DNA from 4 places in the Pseudomonas sp. A125 genome. Region 2 is predicted to be linked to each of the others. Evidence: predicted binding sites of a transcription regulator. Region 2 holds the regulator's gene; each other region holds the start of a gene.
What was found. Region 2 encodes FliA, which starts transcription of late flagellar genes. Its sites were predicted from a motif close to CTAAAGTTTNNNNNNNNNNNGCCGNTAA; they were not measured.

Region 1 (4,626 bases), on a different contig from region 2:
CGCCGGGAGGCCCATGGCATGGGTGACGTTGACCTGGCTGATGTCGACCCCGCTCTTGGCCACGTTGGCCAGCAGGATCTGGTTCAGGAAGATGTTGCCGAAGCCCACCGGCAGAAACATGTAGGGCGTGATCAGGCCGAAGGTCATGACGCAGGCTATCAACCGGCGGTCCAGTTGCAGCTTGGTCAGCACGTATAAAAGTGGCGGTACCAACAATGGGATAAACGCAATGTGGATAGGCAGGATGTTCTGCGAGGCGATTGCGACCACCCAGAGCAAGCCGATCAACAGCCACTTGACGTGGCTGCCGCCCGTGGCTTCCTGGCGATCTACCAGCAGCAGGGCTTTGTCCGCCAGCGCATGGGCCAGGCCGGACTTGGCAATCGCCACGGCGAAGGCGCCGAGCAGCGCATAGGACAACGCCACCGTGGCACCGCCTCCCAGGCCGCTGTTGAACGCCTTGAGCGTTGCGTCGATGCCCAGGCCGCCGGTCAGGCCACCCACCAGGGCGCCGACAATGATCGCGATCACCACATGCACGCGGGACAGACTGAGCACCAGCATGGTGCCGACCGCGGCGATTACTGCATTAATCATCGTTACCTCAAGCCAGAAAACGTAAAAAAGCACGCACCTGCCCGGGCGGCTGTCGGGAACGGCTGCCGCAAATCAGGTTTTAAAGGTGTTTTATTAGAGGGCGCGCACTTTGCAGCACCCGGCCTGGCTTGTCAAAACTGTGGGGAGGGGTGCCAAGCCCCCTCACCACAAAGCCCCCTCACCACACAAACAGGTTTAAATTGAACGTTTGAATAAAGAAAACTCCTGCGCGGCCGATACAAGCAGATCGTCTCTGTCGTATCGAAAAGTTAAGGAAGGCTCCATGTCGCTCAGACAGCTGTCCATTCAATGGAAAATTACCCTGCTGGCCGGTCTTTGCCTGCTGGGCATCGTGACCTTGCTGGTCGGTCTATCGCTGTACCGCATGGCGCAGAGCTCCGAGCTGGTCAAGGCTTCCAGTATGGAGATGCTCGACGAAGCCGCTCAGGCGCGCATCGAAGCCCAAGGTGACGTCCAGGCACTGGGCATCCGCCAGCAGTTCATGGACGCCTATCAGTACGGCCACGGTTTTTCCCGACAGGTATTGTTCCTGCGCGAACAGGCCGAAAAACGCTTCCTGGATGCCTTCGACCTGCGTGAAGACCTGACCCGCCAGGTCAAGGCCGCGCTGCAAGCCAACCCGGACCTGCTGGGACTGTCCCTGGTGTTCGAGGCCAACGCACTGGATGGCAAGGACGAGTTGTTCGCCAATCAGCACGAACTGGGCAGCAACGACAAGGGCCGCTTTGCGCTGTATTGGTCCCAGCCTACCGCAGGCAAGCTGACTTCAATGTCACTGCCCGAAAGCGACATGTCCGACACCAGCGTCGGACCCAGTGGCGAAAAAGCCAACGCCTGGTTCACTTGCCCGCGCACCACCCTCAAGCCGTGTGTGATCGAACCCTACTTCTATGTGATCGACGGGCAAAAGGTGCTGATGACCAGCATCGTGTTCCCACTGATAGTCAACGGCAAAGTCATCGCCTCGCTGTCGGTGGACATCAACCTCAACAGCCTGCAGGCGGTCAGCCAACACGCCAGCCAGAAACTCTATGACGGCCAGACCAGCGTCAGCATCATCAGCCCGGTGGGCCTGCTGGCCGGCTACAGCCCGGACGCCGGCAAACTCAGCCAGCGCCTGGACACCGTCGACACCGTCAACGGCGCACAGTTGATCAGCTCGCTGGCGACCAGCACCCAGACTCGCAGCGTGCGTACCGATCATCAACTCAAGGTACTGGCACCGTTCCTGCCAATTCCCGACGGCAAACCATGGGGCGTTCTGCTGGATGTGCCGGAAAAGGTCCTGGTCGCTCCGGCTGAAGCCCTCAAGGCCGAACTGGATGCTGACAACGCCAAGGGCACGCTGCTGGAACTGGGCCTAGGCCTGCTCGCCGCGATCGTTGGGTTGTTGCTGGTGTGGCTGATGGCCCGCAGCGTGACCCGGCCGATCCTCGGTGTGGCGCGCATGCTGGAAGACATTGCCAGCGGCGAAGGCGACCTGACCCGGCGCCTGGCCTACGACAAACACGACGAACTCGGCGAGCTGGCCGGCTGGTTCAACCGGTTCCTCGATAAGCTGCAACCGATCATTGCCCAGGTCAAACGCTCGGTGCAGGACGCCCGTGGCACCGCCGACCAATCGGCCGCGATTGCCACGCAAACCAGCGCCGGCATGGAGCAGCAGTACCGCCAGGTCGACCAGGTGGCCACCGCCTCCCACGAGATGAGCGCCACCGCCCAGGACGTCGCCCGCAGCGCAGCGCAAGCCGCCCAGGCTGCCCGCGATGCTGACCAGGCCACGCGTGAAGGCTTGACGGTAATCGACCGCACCACCACCAGCATCGGCCACCTTGCAGCAGATATGAGTACGGCGATGAGCCAGGTTGAAGGACTGGCGGCCAACAGCGAGAAAATCGGTTCGGTACTGGAAGTGATTCGTGCGATTGCCGAGCAGACCAACCTGCTGGCACTGAACGCCGCCATCGAAGCCGCCCGCGCGGGTGAAGCCGGTCGTGGTTTCGCCGTGGTCGCCGACGAAGTGCGCAACCTGGCGCGGCGCACGCAAGAGTCGGTTGAAGAAACCCGCCTGGTGATCGAGCAATTGCAAAGCGGCACCCAGGACGTGGTCGGCTCGATGAGCAACAGCCATCGCCAGGCCCAGGGCAGCGTCGAACAGGTGGGCCAGGCTGTGACAGCGCTGCGCCAGATCGGCGATGCGGTGACAGTGATCAGCGACATGAATCTGCAAATCGCCAGCGCCGCCGAAGAGCAAAGTGCGGTGGCCGAGGAGATTAACAACAACGTGGCGACGATTCGGGATGTGACGGAGTCGTTGTCCGAGCAGGCGAATGAATCGGCGCGAGTCAGCCAGGCGCTGAACAGCTTGGCGAACCAGCAGCAGGGCCTGATGGATCAGTTCAGGGTTTGATGAGCTGCTGGATACTCCGGCAATAAGCCCGAGTATCCCGTAGCAGCTGTCGAGCCTCGGCGAGGCTGCGTTGGCGGTGTGTCAGGCATACCGCAACGCAGCCTCGCCGAGGCTCGACAGCTGCTACGGTTTGTTTTCAATGGCGGCGTGGCAGGTCGATAACTACCTTTAACCCGCCCAGCTCGCTCTCCTGCAACAAAAGTCCCCCGCCCCACACCTCGACGATATCCCGCACGATCCCCAGTCCCAGGCCATGGCCGTCAGTCTGCTCATCCAGCCGTGTGCCTCGGCTGAAGACCTGGTCGCGCTGGCTCTCGGGAATTCCCGGCCCGTCATCTTCCACCGCCAGCCGAAAGCCTTCGGCGGTTTCGCCGATGCTCAACACGATCTCCGCATCCGCCCATTTACACGCGTTATCCAGCAGGTTGCCCAACAGCTCCAGCAGGTCCTCGCGGTCCCACGGCAATTGCAAACCGGGGCGTACGCGGTAACTCAAATCCAGATGTTCGCCATGGATCATGTTCAAGGTCGCCAGCAGGCCCGGCAACTCGCCATCGCAGTCAAACAGGGCGCCGGGCAGCGTCTCGCCGGCCAGGCGGGCACGATTGAGTTCGCGGTTAAGCCGTTGCTGCACCTGCTCCAACTGTTCGCGCAGCAACTTGCTCAACTGCGGGTGGTCCTTGAGCTGCTCGCTGGACGCCACGCTCAACAGCACCGCCAATGGGGTTTTCAAGGCATGGCCGAGGTTGCCCAAGGCATTGCGTGAGCGCTTGAGGCTGTCTTCGGTGTGGGCCAGCAAATGGTTGATCTGCGCCACCAGCGGTTCCAGTTCCACCGGGACCTGGGTGTCCAGTTGCGAGCGCTGGCCTTGTTGCAGTTGGGCGATCTGGTTACGCGCAGTCTCCAGCGGGCGCAAGGCGCGGCGCACGGTGACCCGCTGCAGGATCAGGATCAGTAACAGCGCCGCCAGCCCCAGCACCAGGCCAATCTGGCGCATCAGGCGAAAGCTTTCCCTGACCGGGGTGTAGTCCTGGGCCACGCTGATGGAAATCGACTGGCCGAAGCGTTTGTAGTCCGAACGCAACACCAGCAACTGTTGGCCCTCCGGGCCCAATTGCAGGTTGCCCTTGAGCCCGGCCTGGGGCAGCTGTGGCAGTTCCTGGTCCCATAACGAGCGCGAACGCCAGTGTGTGTCGGCAAAGTCGATACGAAAATAGTGCCCGGAAAACGGCCGTTGGTAGGCCGGCGACAGCCGTTGCTCATCCAGCTGCACACCCGCTGGCCCACGCACAAGCGCTACCAGCAGGTTCTCACTGTCGTTGCGCAAGCCCGATTCCAGGTAGCGCTGCAGGCCCATTTCGAACAGCCACAGGCTGGTCTGCGCCAGTACCAGGCCGACGATCACCATCACGCTGATCAGCCCCAGGCTCAGGCGCCGCTGGATCGACTTCATGCAGGGCTGGCGCCAAACCGGTAACCCTGGCCGCGCCGGGTCTCGATCACGCTGCGGCCCAACTTGCGGCGCAGGTGATTGACGTGCACTTCCAGCACATTGGAATCACGCTCGGTCTCGCCATCGTACAAGTGCTCGGCCAAGT
Region 2 (4,626 bases):
GCAGCCACTGGCGCGGCGGCCCTGGCGGCTACCGGAGGCGGTGTTGCGACAGCGGCGGCAGTAGCCGCCGGTGCAGCAGCGCCAGCCACTTCAGTAAACTTGCCCTTGCCGTGCAGTTCATCCAGCAAGGCTTCGAATTCGTGATCAGAGATCAGCCCATCGGCAGCCGGAGCGGCAGCAGCGGGCGCTGCAGGTGCAGCGGCTGTTGCGGTTGTTGCGGCGACTTCCGGCAGCGCGTCGGCGGCAAACGAGCCTTTGCCGTGCAACTGGTCCAGCAGCGCTTCGAACTCGTCGTCGGTGATTTCATTGCTGGCAGGCGCCGCTGCTTGCGTAGGCGCTGGCGCTGCGGCCACCGCATCCGGGGCAAACTGGCCCTTGCCATGCAACTGGTCTAGTAACGACTCGAATTCGGCGTCGGTAATGTCTTCAGAGGTCGGCACTGAGGCCTGCGCACTGGCAACGGGGACTTCGGCTTGGGCCTTGATGGCGTTCAGCGAGTCCAGCAGTTGTTCAAATTCGCTGTCGGTCACATCGCCCGCAGGCTCGGCGACAGGTTCGGCCACCGCTACAACCACCGGCGCGTTGGCCGCAGGTTCTGCCAGGCGCGCCAGGGCGGCCAGCAGTTCCGGGGTGGCGGCAGTGATCGGTGCACGTTCGCGCACTTCACTGAACATGCCGTTGACTGCGTCCAGTGCTTCCAGGATCACGTCCATCAGTTCCGAGTCGACGTGCCGCTCACCCTTGCGCAGGATGTCGAACACGTTCTCGGCGATGTGACAGCACTCCACCAGCTCATGGAGCTGGAGGAAGCCGGCGCCCCCTTTTACAGTGTGAAAACCGCGAAAAATTGCATTGAGCAGGTTCGCATCATCCGGTCGGCTTTCCAGCTCGACCAGTTGTTCGGACAGTTGCTCTAAAATTTCGCCGGCCTCTACAAGGAAATCCTGAAGGATTTCTTCATCGGCGCCGAAGCTCATGGGTGTGCTCCTTAGAAGCCTAAACTGGACAGCAAATCGTCTACGTCGTCTTGCCCGGATACAACGTCTTCACGTTTATCGGCATGAATCTGCGGACCTTCACCCTTGGCGAGGTGTTTTTGTGGATCTTTTTCAGAAAGGATCGCTTCGCGGTCATGTTCGATGCCGGCAAACCGGTCGACCTGGCCCGCCATCAACACCAGTTTGAGCAGGTTGCTTTCCACTTCGGTGACCAGTTGGGTGACGCGCTTGATCACCTGGCCGGTGAGGTCCTGGTAGTCCTGGGCCAGCAGGATGTCGTTGAGGTTGCTGGAAACCGTGCGGTTGTCCTGCTCGCTGCGCGACAAAAAGCCTTCGACCCGGCGCGCCAGTTCACGAAACTCTTCAGCGCCCACTTCCCGACGCATGAACCGGCCCCAATCGTTGCTCAGGGCCTTGGCTTCACTGGCCATACCGTTGACCAGAGGCGTGGCGTTTTCCACCAGGTCCATGGTGCGGTTGGCCGCCGCCTCAGTCAGCCGGACCACATAGGACAGGCGTTCGGTGGCATCCGTGATCTGCGAGATTTCTTCGGCCTGGGGCATGTGCGGGTCAATCTGGAAATTGACAATCGCACTGTGCAACTCACGCGTAAGTTTGCCCACTTCCTGGTACAGGCCGCGGTCACGGGTCTGGTTGAGCTCATGGATTAACTGCACCGCGTCACCGAACTGGCCTTTTTCAAGGCTTTCGACGAGTTGGTGAGCATGTTTTTTCAGGGTCGACTCAAAATCGCCCTGTGACGTTTCTTTATGCTCCATAGCTCCCCCGTGGCAGCATCAATGACCGATGCGTTCGAAGATTTTTTCGATCTTCTCTTTCAACGCCAATGCAGTGAATGGCTTGACCACGTAGCCGTTGACCCCAGCCTGGGCGGCTTCGATGATCTGTTCACGCTTGGCTTCAGCGGTCACCATCAGCACAGGCAGGCTGCGCAGTTTTTCATCCGCGCGCACGTGGCGCAGCAGGTCGATACCGGTCATGCCCGGCATGTTCCAGTCCGTTACCAGAAAGTCGATGCTCCCGCTGTTGAGGATCGGAATCGCTGTAATGCCATCATCCGCCTCGACCGTGTTAGTGAACCCAAGGTCACGCAACAGGTTTTTTATGATCCGCCGCATCGTTGAGAAGTCATCAACGATGAGGATTTTCATGTTCTTGTCCAATTCGACCTCCAAGCAGTCTTAAACGCGCCCAGCACCTGGGCGCGCCATATCAATCAACAGGCGTTACACAAAAAGGACTACCGGGGGCGCACCACGGGCCAAGCCCGTCCGGGCGCAAGGCCTGGACGGTATCGTTCGCAGTGTCCCCACACTGCCTGTCAGCGCGCTCGCCACTCTCCCAAACGCCCCCGCAAGCGGGCTGCGCACTGGCTGTGTAACTGGCTGACCCGCGATTCGCTGACCCCCAGGACCTCACCGATTTCCTTGAGGTTCAGCTCTTCGTCGTAGTACAGCGCCAACACCAGTCGCTCACGCTCCGGCAAATTGGCAATCGCGTCCGCCAGCGCACTTTGGAAGCGTTCATCTTCCAGGTCGCGTGACGGTTCGAGATGAGCACTCGCGCCGTCCTCGTGCAGCCCTTCATGCTCGCCGTCCTGTAACAGGTCGTCGAAACTGAACAGGCGGCTGCCCAAGGTATCGTTCAAAATCCCGTAGTAATCGTCGAGACTCAATTGGAGTTCGGCCGCAACTTCGTGATCTTTAGCGTCGCGACCGGTTTTTGCTTCAATTGAGCGAATTGCGTCACTTACCATCCGCGTATTGCGGTGTACCGAACGCGGCGCCCAATCACCTTTACGCACTTCATCGAGCATGGCCCCACGGATACGAATACCCGCGTAGGTCTCGAAACTCGCGCCCTTGCTCGCGTCGTACTTGGTCGACACTTCGAGCAAGCCGATCATCCCGGCCTGGATCAAGTCTTCGACCTGCACGCTGGCGGGCAGGCGCGCCAGCAAGTGATAGGCAATGCGCTTGACCAGGGGCGCATAGCGCTCGATCAATTCGACCTGACTGTCACGTGCCGACTTCTTGTAAAGGTTGTAGCCGCTGGCTGTCATAGCACCGGTCCTGCGCTCGTCTGATGCACCAATCGCTCGACGAAAAACTCCAGATGCCCGCGCGGGTTGGCGGGCAACGGCCAGGTATCGACCTTCTGGGCAATAGCCTTGAACGCCAATGCGCACTTCGAACGAGGGAACGCTTCATAGACCGCACGCTGCTTTTGCACGGCCTTGCGTACGCACTCGTCGTAAGGAACTGCGCCAACGTATTGTAAGGCGACATCGAGGAAGCGATCCGTGACCTTGGTCAACTTGGCGAACAGATTTCGCCCTTCCTGCGGGCTTTGGGCCATGTTGGCCAGCACGCGGAAGCGGTTCATGCCGTAGTCACGGTTAAGCAGTTTGATCAGGGCGTAGGCGTCGGTGATCGAGGTGGGTTCGTCGCACACCACCAGCAACACTTCTTGCGCAGCGCGCACGAAGCTGACCACGGACTCACCGATCCCGGCGGCGGTGTCGATCACCAGTACGTCGAGGTTGTCGCCGATGTCACTGAACGCTTGAATCAGGCCGGCATGTTGCGCCGGGCTCAGGTGCACCATGCTCTGGGTGCCGGAAGCGGCCGGCACGATGCGAATCCCGCCGGGGCCCTGCAACAGCACGTCGCGCAGCTCACAGCGGCCTTCAATGACGTCGGCCAGGGTGTGTTTAGGCGTCAGTCCCAGCAGAACGTCGACGTTCGCCAGACCCAGGTCAGCATCCAGCAGCATGACGCGACGGCCAAGCTCTGCCAGGGCCAGGGACAAATTCACTGACACGTTAGTTTTCCCGACGCCACCTTTGCCGCCGGTCACCGCGATCACCTGTACGGGATGCATGCTGCCCATTTTATTTCTTTACCTTGTCTTGCTTAGACGCAGGCTACATATGTTGGCCGCGCGAACTGCTGGCAGACCATCGATGTAGATACTTTGCACTGTGTTCATGTTGTCCTCAGCCGACTCGTTTGTTCGGGCTGTGGTAGAGGTCAGCGAACATGTCGGCCATCGCTTCCTCACTCGGTTCTTCCTGCATTTGCACACTGACAGCCCGGCTGACCAACTGATGACGGCGCGGCAGATGCAAATCATCCGGGATCCGCGGCCCGTCGGTCAGGTAGGCGACCGGTAATTCATGGCTGATGGCCAGGCTCAATACTTCGCCCAGGCTCGCCGTTTCATCCAGTTTAGTCAGGATGCAGCCCGCCAGCCCGCAGCGCTTGTAGCTGTGGTAGGCGGCGGTCAATACCTGTTTCTGGCTGGTGGTAGCAAGTACCAAATAGTTTCTGGATTTGATCCCGCGCCCGGCCAGGCTTTCCAGTTGCATGCGCAGTGCCGGGTCGCTGGCTTGCAGGCCGGCGGTGTCGATCAACACCACGCGCTTGCGCAGCAGCGGGTCGAGGGCGTTGGCCAGGGACTGGCCCGGGTCGACATGGGTCACCGGCACATTGAGGATGCGGCCCAGGGTCTTGAGTTGCTCCTGGGCGCCGATGCGGTAGCTGTCCATGCTCACCAGGGCAATATTCGAAGCGCCGTACTTAAGCACGTAACGCGCGGCCAGCTT
Region 3 (4,626 bases), on a different contig from region 2:
TCGGTGATGTGCGCCACCGCCTCACTGATCCCCACCAGTGCCTGGTCCGCTTCCATTACCCGCGCCACACCTTCTTCCGCCTGGCGGTGCCCGGCGTCCATGGTTTGTACGGCGGCATTGGCCGTCTGCTGCAGCTTGGCGATCAGTGCGTGAATCTGCCCGGTAGACTCGCTGGTGCGCTGGGCCAATTGCCGCACTTCGTCTGCCACCACCGCAAACCCACGGCCCATCTCACCGGCACGGGCCGCTTCAATGGCCGCGTTCAGTGCCAGCAGGTTGGTCTGGTCGGCGATGCCCTTGATCACATCCACCACACCGCCGATTTCGTCACTGTCCTTGGCCAGTTGGGTCACGGTCGCGCCGGTTTCGCCCACGGCCACCGACAGGCGCTGAATCGCCTCGCGGGTTTCGCCAGCGATATCACGGCCGCGCCCGGTCAGGCGATTGGCTTCCTGGGTGGCATCGGCAGTACGTTGCACGTGGCTGGCGACTTCCTGAGTCGTCGCGGCCATTTGATTGACTGCCGTGGCCACTTGCTCGGTCTCGACACGCTGGCGCTCAAGACCGCTGGAGCTGTTGTGCGCCAGGGTATTGGACTGCGCCGCCTGGGCGTTGAGGTGTTCGGCCGTGTCCTGCAGGCGCGTCAGGCACGTCTTCAAGCGTGCCTCCTGGCTGAGGATCGACATCTCCAGGCGCGCCTGGGCGCCGCGGCTGTCGGTGTACATCTGTGCGATCAACGGGTCGGACGTGGTCTGCTCTGCCAGGCGCAGCAAACGCTTGAGCCCGCGCTGTTGCCAGCTCAGGCCGAGCAGGCCCAGCGGCACCGACAGCGCGGCGGCCAAGGCAAAGCCCCAGTGCGAGTCCAGCCATACACCGATCAGGAAGCCCAACTGGCTGACCAGGATAAACGGCAGCCAGTCCTGCAACACCGGCAGCCACTTGTCACTGCTCGGGATGGCCGACTTGCCCTGGTTGATGCGTTGGTAGAGCGCCTCGGCACGGCGGATCTGCTCGGCGGTGGGCTTGACCCGCACCGACTCATAGCCGATCACCTGATTGCCGTCGAAGACCGGTGTCACATAGGCGTTGACCCAATAGTGATCACCGCTCTTGCAGCGGTTCTTGACGATGCCCATCCATGGCAAGCCTTGTTTGAGCGTGGACCACATGTGTGCGAACACTGCCGCCGGAACATCCGGATGACGAACCAGATTGTGCGGGGCACGCAACAGTTCGTCATGGGAAAACCCGCTGATTTCGACGAAGGCGTCGTTGCAGTAGGTGATCACGCCTTTGGCATCCGTGGTGGAGATCAACCGTTGCTGAGCGGGGAAGGTACGTTCGCGCTGGGTAACGGGTTGGTTATTACGCATGAGTTTTCAATCCGCAAGGCTTTGATGGGTTGTCGGCCGCATTCGGAAATTATTGAAGTAAATTTTTCCAATTGAGGGGGTGATTGGCCATGGCTCTTTTTTGGTGCAAAAGGGCGTTGAAAGCACTTGCATACCGAGGCTAAAAAAGTAAGCGGGTTGATTGCACTATTTGTAAGTCGATGTGTCTGTATTCAATACGATAAGCCAACTTTCATGGGCCGGATGGTTTTCCATCTGAACGAGTGTCGTTTCACACATAAATACCATCAGCTGACAAATCTACGACTACGCTGGTAAGAAAATTGACATGGTTTTCTGCTAGATAACTTTGCGCCCTTGCGTTTGGGCGCGTTGGGGGCCAGGGAGGCCCTGAGTCACATTTGCGCGAGCCTGCCGCTTTGAGCTGGCACAAACCTCGGTTCGAAAATGATGTGGTACCTCATTAAAGGGAGTAGAGCTTGACACTCGTTCCAGTCATTATCAGTGGCGGTTCAGGCAGTCGTCTTTGGCCTGTTTCACGCACGGCACACCCGAAGCCGTTTATCGATTTGCCAGGTGGTGGCAATTTGATACAGAAAACCTACAGCCGCGCCTTGGCGTTGAATGACGTGGTAGAAGTTTTAACCATTACAAATCGTGATCTGTATTTCAAAACCCTTGATGAATATGGTGCAAGCGCTCCGCACTTCACCAACCTGGGTTTCGTCCTGGAACCGTTCGGACGTAATACGGCTGCGGCAGTGGCTTTGGCGGCGCAAGAAGTTTCCCGAACCCATGGTCCAGACGCCCTGATGCTGGTGATGCCGGCAGACCACCTGATCGACAATCACGCAGCATTCGCGGCTGCGGTTGAGTCTGCCACGCAACTGGCCCAACAAGGCTGGCTGGTAACCTTCGGCGTGAAGCCTGAATACCCGGAAACGGGCTACGGCTATATTCAAAAAGATACCGATGTGCCGTTGGGGAATGGCTTCAAGGTAAAACGGTTCGTCGAGAAGCCAAGCCTGGAAACGGCGCAGGGCTACCTGGATTGCGCAGAGTACTACTGGAACTCGGGGATGTTCTGTTTTCGTGCGGGCACGTTAATTGAAGAAATGGCGCTCTGTGCCCCGGATGTTTCCAGTGCCGTTGACCTTTGTCTTGCCAGCTCGGGGGAGATGCAAGGCAGCAGGCATCTCAGCCTGCATCTGGATGCTGTCAGTTTCGCCAAGGTTCCGGATATCTCCATCGACTTTGCGCTGATGGAGCGTTCAGAAAAAGTGGCGACGATTCCTTGTGATATCGGCTGGAGCGACATCGGCTCGTGGAACGCCATGAGTGAACTGTCCCCGGCCGATGAGCAGGGTAACCGCATCGAAGGCGAAGCCATCATCCACGACTCCCATAACAACTATGTACGCAGCCAACGGCGCTTGACGGCGTTGGTCGGCGTTGAAGACCTTATCGTTGTCGACACTCCGGATGCCTTGTTGGTCGCCCATAAAGACCATGCACAGGACATCAAGGTGATCACCGCGCAGTTGAAGAAAAACGGCCATTGTTCGCACCTCGACCACACCACTGTGCAGCGTCCCTGGGGGGCCTACACCACTCTGGAAGAGGGTACGCGCTTCAAGATCAAGCGTATTGTGGTCAAACCGCAGGGTTCGCTGTCGCTGCAGATGCATCACCATCGCAGTGAACACTGGATTGTGGTCAGTGGGATGGCCCGTGTGTTGAACAACGACCGTGAGTTCCTGTTGAACACCAATGAGTCGACGTTCATCCCCGCCGGGCACACCCATCGCCTGGAAAACCCGGGTGTGATCGACTTGGTATTGATCGAAGTACAGAGCGGTGATTACTTGGGTGAAAACGATATCGTCCGGTTCGAGGATATCTACGGTCGCGTTGGAGGTTAACGTTTGAGGCAGTGCGGAACGATCCGTGTGCCGCATCAAGAAATGGGCTTGCTTGCGCAAAAAAGCGCGATAGAAGCGAACGTCTGCTCTCTGAGAGCAACCTACTGTTCGATTGGCTAAATTAAACTGGTGAACAAATGAGCGACAAGAAAGTTGCGTTGATTACGGGTATTACTGGTCAGGATGGTGCTTACCTTGCCGAATTCCTGCTTAAAAAGGGCTATTCGGTACACGGCATCAAGCGTCGCAGCTCTATGTTCAATACAGCACGCATTGACCACCTGTATCACGACCCGAATGCGACAGGTTACGATCTGACTTTGCACCATGGCGACCTGACCGACTCAAGCAGCTTAATTCGTATCGTTCAGGAAGTTCAGCCCGACGAGATTTACAACCTGGCGGCGCAAAGCCACGTTGCTGTTTCATTTGAAGAGCCCGAGTACACCGCGAATTCCGATGCCTTGGGGGCTTTGCGCCTGCTTGAAGCTATCCGTATCGCCGGGTTGGAAAAGAAAACGCGTTTCTATCAGGCGTCGACTTCCGAGCTTTACGGCCTGGTTCAGGAAACCCCACAGAAAGAAACCACACCGTTCTACCCGCGTTCCCCGTATGCCGTCGCCAAACTCTATGCCTACTGGATGACCGTGAACTATCGCGAGTCTTATGGCATTTATGCCTGCAACGGCATCTTGTTCAACCACGAATCTCCTATCCGTGGCGAGACGTTTGTAACCCGCAAGATCACTCGCGCCCTGGCGCGTATCAAACTGGGGCTGCAAGACTGCCTGTACCTCGGAAACATGAACGCGCTGCGCGACTGGGGCCATGCCCGTGACTACGTGGAAATGCAGTGGCTGATGCTGCAGCAGGACGTAGCTGAAGACTACGTGATCGCAACGGGCGAACAGCACTCCGTGCGCGAGTTCGTCGAGCTTGCCGCGAACGAAATCGGGATCAAAGTTCGCTGGGAAGGTACCGGCGTAGATGAAAAAGGCTATGACCTTGAGACCAATAAATGCATCGTCTCGGTAGACCCGCGTTACTTCCGACCTGCGGAAGTTGAAACGCTGCTGGGTGACCCGAGCAAAGCCAAGGCCAAGCTGGGCTGGGTGCCGACGACGACCTTCGCCGAGCTGGTCGAGGAAATGATGCGTGAAGACATGCGTGAGGCCGAGCGCGATCAACTGGTGCAGGCTAACGGATACAAATATTTCAAAGGCCAGGAATAAGGGGCGGCGTGGATGATACCGGTATATCAGCCCTTCTTGGGTGGACGCGAAAAAGAGTACGTAAACCAGTGCCTTGATTCGACCTGGATCTCCTCCCGCGGAGAATTCATATCTCGCTTC
Region 4 (4,626 bases), on a different contig from region 2:
GCCCGGCTTCACCGGCGCGCGCCGCTTCAATCGCGGCGTTTAGAGCCAGCAGGTTGGTTTGCTGGGAGATGCCTTTAATCACATCCAGGATGTGGCCGATGTTGTCGGTGCTGGCATTCAGGGTTTCGATCTGCATGCAGGACAGGCTGATTTTTTGCGACAGTTCCGACATCGCCAAGATGGTTTTCTCCACCACCTTGCGACCGTCATCGGCCTGCTCGCTGGCACCACTGGCGTGTTGCGAAGCGTCGGCGGCGTTGCGCGCGATTTCTTGAGTGGCGGCCCCCAGCTCATTGATCGCCGCGGCCACGCTGTTGGTGCGGGCGCTCTGTTCGTCGGAGCCGACAATCGAGGCGTTGGAGGAGGCCATTACCCGCTGGGACAGGTCATGCACCTGGCGAGTAGCCGAGGAAACTTCGGAAATTGACGCGTGAATACGCTCGACGAATTGGTTGAAAGCACTGCCCAAATCACCGAATTCATCTTTGCTTTCCACGGTCAGGCGGCGGGTCAGGTCACCTTCACCCTGGGCAATGTCCTGCATGGCGCGGCCCATGGTGGTGAGCGGGCGCATCAAGACTTGGATCAGCAGGCTCAAGAAGACTGCGATGGCGGCGACCGCAATGAACATGGCGATCAACGCCGAGGTGCGGAACTTGCCCAGCGGTGCGTAGGCTTTGTCTTTGTCGATCGACAGGCCGATGTACCAGTCTGCGTTCGGCAACCCGCTGATCGGGGTGAAGGACAGAATCCGTTCCTGGCCATTGAGGACGACTTCCTGATTGACCTTCTCGATGCGCACATTCGTGCTCGGATAGATGTCGTTGAGGTTTTTCATCACCTGGTCCTGGTCCGGGCTGACGATTACCTGGCCATCACCACTGACCAGGAACGCGTGGCCAATGCCGCCGAAGTCCACCGAGTTGATGATCTTCACCAGGGTTTGCAGGCTCAGGTCACCGCCAACCACGCCAAGCAATTCACCATTCTTTTTCACGGGCATGGCGATGGTCACGATCAGCCCACCCACCGCTGCCATGTAGGGCGGCGTGAGCATGGTCTTGTCGGCGGCCACGGCCTGTTTGTACCAGGGACGCTGACGTGGGTCGTAGCCATCGGGCATTTTGGCGTCGGGCCGTTGGGTGAACACACCATTGGTGGAACCGACGTAGGTGAACTGGAAGTTGGAGGTAAATGCCGATTGGTCGACCAACCCCGGCAGATCGGCAGCGCTGCCTTGATGGGCCACATTTTGCGCCAGGCTTTCCAGTACCAGTACCCGGCCACTGAGCCAGTTCTGCACACTGCTGGCGGTGAGTTCACCGGATTGCTGAATGGACGACTCCAGGTTCTGCCGGATGGTATTGCGCTGTAGATAGTCGTTGTAGAACGTGAATAACGCGAAGGCCAGAACCACGACGCCTGACGCGGCCAACAGAATTTTATGACTGAACTTAAGATTCATTTCATTGACTTCTTTTTGCCAAAAGGGGGTGAGCGTGCCGGATGCAACATTCCATGTAACGGTATAGGCAGACTCTGAGACTGCTCTATTTCGGTGCACGCATGGCTCGTCAGGCTGTCGGCCACGTCAGGATAAATCTTAGAGATTTGTGAGAAGCATCCTCTTTTTGCGTCAGAAGCCGACCAGCGGTAGCCATCTGAGGTCGGGAGTTGCAAAAATTTTCAGCGTTGCCGACAATGCGACTAATTATCATTTGTGACGCTTTGCCAGGCCGTGTGAATGCCCTCTTCAGAGTTCGCAGTACAGACGCTTTACAGCAGCCATCATGGCTGGCTCAACACATGGCTGCGCAGCCGTCTGGGCAATGCCGCGGATGCTGCGGACCTGGCCCAGGACACGTTCGTGCGCCTGCTGCAAAAAACCGAACGCTTCGAGCTCAAGGCGCCCCGCGCCTTCTTGCGCACCATCGCCCGGGGCTTGGTGATTGATCACTGGCGGCGCGAAGAAATCGAGCGGGCTTATCTGGAGTCCATTGCCCATTTGCCCGAGGCCATGTCACCGAGCGTAGAAGCGCGTGCGTTGATTCTGGAATTGCTGGAGTCCATCGCCCGGCTTCTGGACGGACTCAAGCCCAAGGTGCGCAAGGCGTTTCTATTGGCTCAGTGCGACGGGATGACCTACAAGCAGATTGCACAGCAGATGGACGTGTCATTGCGCTCGGTGGAGCGATATGTGGCCGAGGCGCTGTACCACTGTTATGTGCTGCGGTATGAGGCATGACTGCGATGGATAGCGCGGTGCGCTCCGGGCCCGACCCGCAGGTGGTCAAGCAGGCCATCAGCTGGATGCTGCGCCTGCGTAACAATCGCGCGAACGTGCGCCTGAAGGCGCAATGCGAGCACTGGCGCGAGGCACATCATGAACACGAGCTGGCCTGGCAGCGCGTGCAGGCACTGCAACATGAGTTGAGCAGCCAGTTGGCGGCAATTCCCGGCGCCCATGTGGCGCTGGAGAACAGTGCCCAGCGCCTTGGTCGTCGGCAAGCGCTGAAGGTTTTGTCCGGCGTTCTGTTGATAGGTTCGGCGGCATGGGTCAGCCGAGACGTCACCGGCTGGCAGCGCTGGACCTCAGACCTGGCCACCACCACTGGCGAACGCCGTAGCGTGCAACTGCCGGATGGCACACGCCTGCAGCTCAATACCGACAGCGCAGTGAACCTGGACTTCAACCCACGGCAACGCTTGATCACGTTGGTACGCGGTGAAATCCTGGTGACCTGCGGCGCCGCTGCGCCTGCACCGCTGCTGGTTCGCACCCGCCATGGTTTGTTCGAAGGTATCGACGGGCGGTTTGTGGTGCGTCAGGAAGGTGATTGCACACGCTTGAGCGTCGCGTCAGGCAACGTGGCAATTCATTCACCGCATACGGCCGACGGCTTGTTCACTCAAGTGCATGCAGGAGAAAGCTACCTGGTCCGTCAGAACGAGGCCGTTCTGGCGCCGCCTGCAGATATGGATACAGGCGCTTGGGCCGACGGCTTGATCGTCACCCGCAACATGCGTCTTGCCGACTTCCTGGCGGAAGTGGGGCGCTATCGTCATGGTTATCTGGGTTGTTCAAGTAATATCGCAGACTTGCGCTTGTCTGGTGTTTTTCGCCTGGAAGACACTGAAAAGCTGTTGGCGATCCTGCCACAGACGCTGCCTGTACGCCTGCGCTATCGCACTCGCTGGTGGGTGAGCCTGGAGCGTCAGGCCTGATTTATTTTTGGCGGCTTTTTTCCGTGAGTTCGGCTTAGACAGTAAGCAATTCAATCTGCCTTCAGCGACCTCTACGGATCTCGATAATGACTGTGCGTTTTTTCAGTAAATCACCCTCTTCCTGCCCTTTGCTCGGTAAAGCCGTACGTGCAGCGCTGCTATCGACCACGATGGGCATTGGCTTGCTGCCGGTGGCCGGCGTCGCGGCTGACAGCGGGGTCGAGCGCATCAGCCAGCGCTACGACATCCCGGCAGGCCCGTTGAGCGATGTGCTCAATCAGTTTGCCCGTCAGGCAGGTATCACCCTTTCCAGCACGCCTGCGCAGACTCAGGGCCGCCAGTCTCCCGGGCTGCACGGTGAGTACTCTGCCGAACAGGGCTTGAGCCGGTTGCTCGACGGGTCGGGTTTGCAGGCGCAAGCCCAGGACGACGTAAGTTTCGTATTGCAGGCGCCACCCGAGAGCGAGGCGCTGACCTTGCCAACCACCGACATCAAAGGCTTCGCCCTCGGTAACGCCTTGGGCAGCACGGACGGCTATAACGCGACTCACAGCCAGATCGCCACCAAGACCAGTACCGCGCTGCTGGAGACATCCCAGACAGTTTCAGTGGTGACTCGCGAGCAGATGGATGACCAGGGCTCGCAAACGGTCGCTCAGGCAATGCGCTATACCCCCGGGGTGCTGACCAACCCGTATGGCGCCACTCACCGTTATGACTACGTGGCGATGCGTGGTTTCAACGACGGCTCGGTGGATAACATCTACCTGGACGGCTTGAAGTCCATGGGGGACAGCGGCACCTACAGCACCATGCAGGTGGACCCGTATTTCCTCGAGCGGGTAGATATTCTCAAGGGCCCGTCGTCGGTGTTGTACGGACGCAGCTCGCCGGGTGGGCTGGTGGCGTTGACCAGCAAGAAACCGTTGTTTGAGCCTTACCATCAAGTGCAGGCCACCATGGGTTCGCAAGGGCAGCGAGGCATGGGTTTCGACTTCAGCGGGCCGGTGGATGACGACAAACGTATTGCTTATCGACTGACCGGGCTTGCGGACAAGTCCGACACGCAATTCGACCATGCCAAGGAAAAACGCTACGCGCTGGCGCCTACCTTGAGCATCGACTTTACCGATGACACATCCCTCACGCTCCAGGCTTATCTGCAGCACGATCCTGACGGTGGCTATCACGGTGGCATGCCGGCAGATGGCGCGTTGCACCAGCGTAACGGCCAGCGGATCACCAATCACTTCTTTGAGGGCGAGCCGGGCATTGACGGGTACAAGCGTGATCAACAGTCGTTCGGCTACCAGTTTGAGCATCGCTTCAATGATGTTTTCACCGCACGGCAAAACTTTCGGTATTTGGATTCCAAGGTTCGGCTGGACCAGGTGTATGCCT

Region 1: a site for FliA is predicted at 810-837, ahead of ACZRN6_RS26095 (methyl-accepting chemotaxis protein). Genes of this name have one in related genera too.
Region 3: a site for FliA is predicted at 1,403-1,430, ahead of ACZRN6_RS01405 (methyl-accepting chemotaxis protein). Genes of this name have one in related genera too.
Region 4: a site for FliA is predicted at 1,580-1,607, ahead of ACZRN6_RS28515 (methyl-accepting chemotaxis protein). Genes of this name have one in related genera too.

Annotation. Positions count from the first base shown of each region.
Region 1 covers NZ_JBUZVP010000023.1:53,058-57,683, reverse strand. Annotated here, with positions in the region: gene ACZRN6_RS26100 (Na+/H+ antiporter family protein) at 1-594, opposite strand, end outside; gene ACZRN6_RS26095 (methyl-accepting chemotaxis protein) at 881-3,028, shown strand; gene ACZRN6_RS26090 (sensor histidine kinase) at 3,165-4,481, opposite strand; gene ACZRN6_RS26085 (response regulator transcription factor) at 4,478-4,626, opposite strand, start outside.
Region 2 covers NZ_JBUZVP010000024.1:99,661-104,286, forward strand. Annotated here, with positions in the region: gene ACZRN6_RS26905 (chemotaxis protein CheA) at 1-977, opposite strand, end outside; gene ACZRN6_RS26910 (protein phosphatase CheZ) at 989-1,777, opposite strand; gene ACZRN6_RS26915 (chemotaxis response regulator CheY) at 1,796-2,170, opposite strand; gene fliA (RNA polymerase sigma factor FliA) at 2,341-3,081, opposite strand; gene fleN (flagellar synthesis regulator FleN) at 3,078-3,911, opposite strand; gene flhF (flagellar biosynthesis protein FlhF) at 4,018-4,626, opposite strand, start outside.
Region 3 covers NZ_JBUZVP010000001.1:299,500-304,125, reverse strand. Annotated here, with positions in the region: gene ACZRN6_RS01405 (methyl-accepting chemotaxis protein) at 1-1,373, opposite strand, end outside; gene ACZRN6_RS01400 (mannose-1-phosphate guanylyltransferase/mannose-6-phosphate isomerase) at 1,832-3,274, shown strand; gene gmd (GDP-mannose 4,6-dehydratase) at 3,412-4,506, shown strand; gene ACZRN6_RS01390 (DegT/DnrJ/EryC1/StrS family aminotransferase) at 4,519-4,626, shown strand, end outside.
Region 4 covers NZ_JBUZVP010000027.1:100,022-104,647, forward strand. Annotated here, with positions in the region: gene ACZRN6_RS28515 (methyl-accepting chemotaxis protein) at 1-1,465, opposite strand, end outside; gene ACZRN6_RS28520 (sigma-70 family RNA polymerase sigma factor) at 1,745-2,245, shown strand; gene ACZRN6_RS28525 (FecR domain-containing protein) at 2,242-3,225, shown strand; gene ACZRN6_RS28530 (TonB-dependent siderophore receptor) at 3,312-4,626, shown strand, end outside.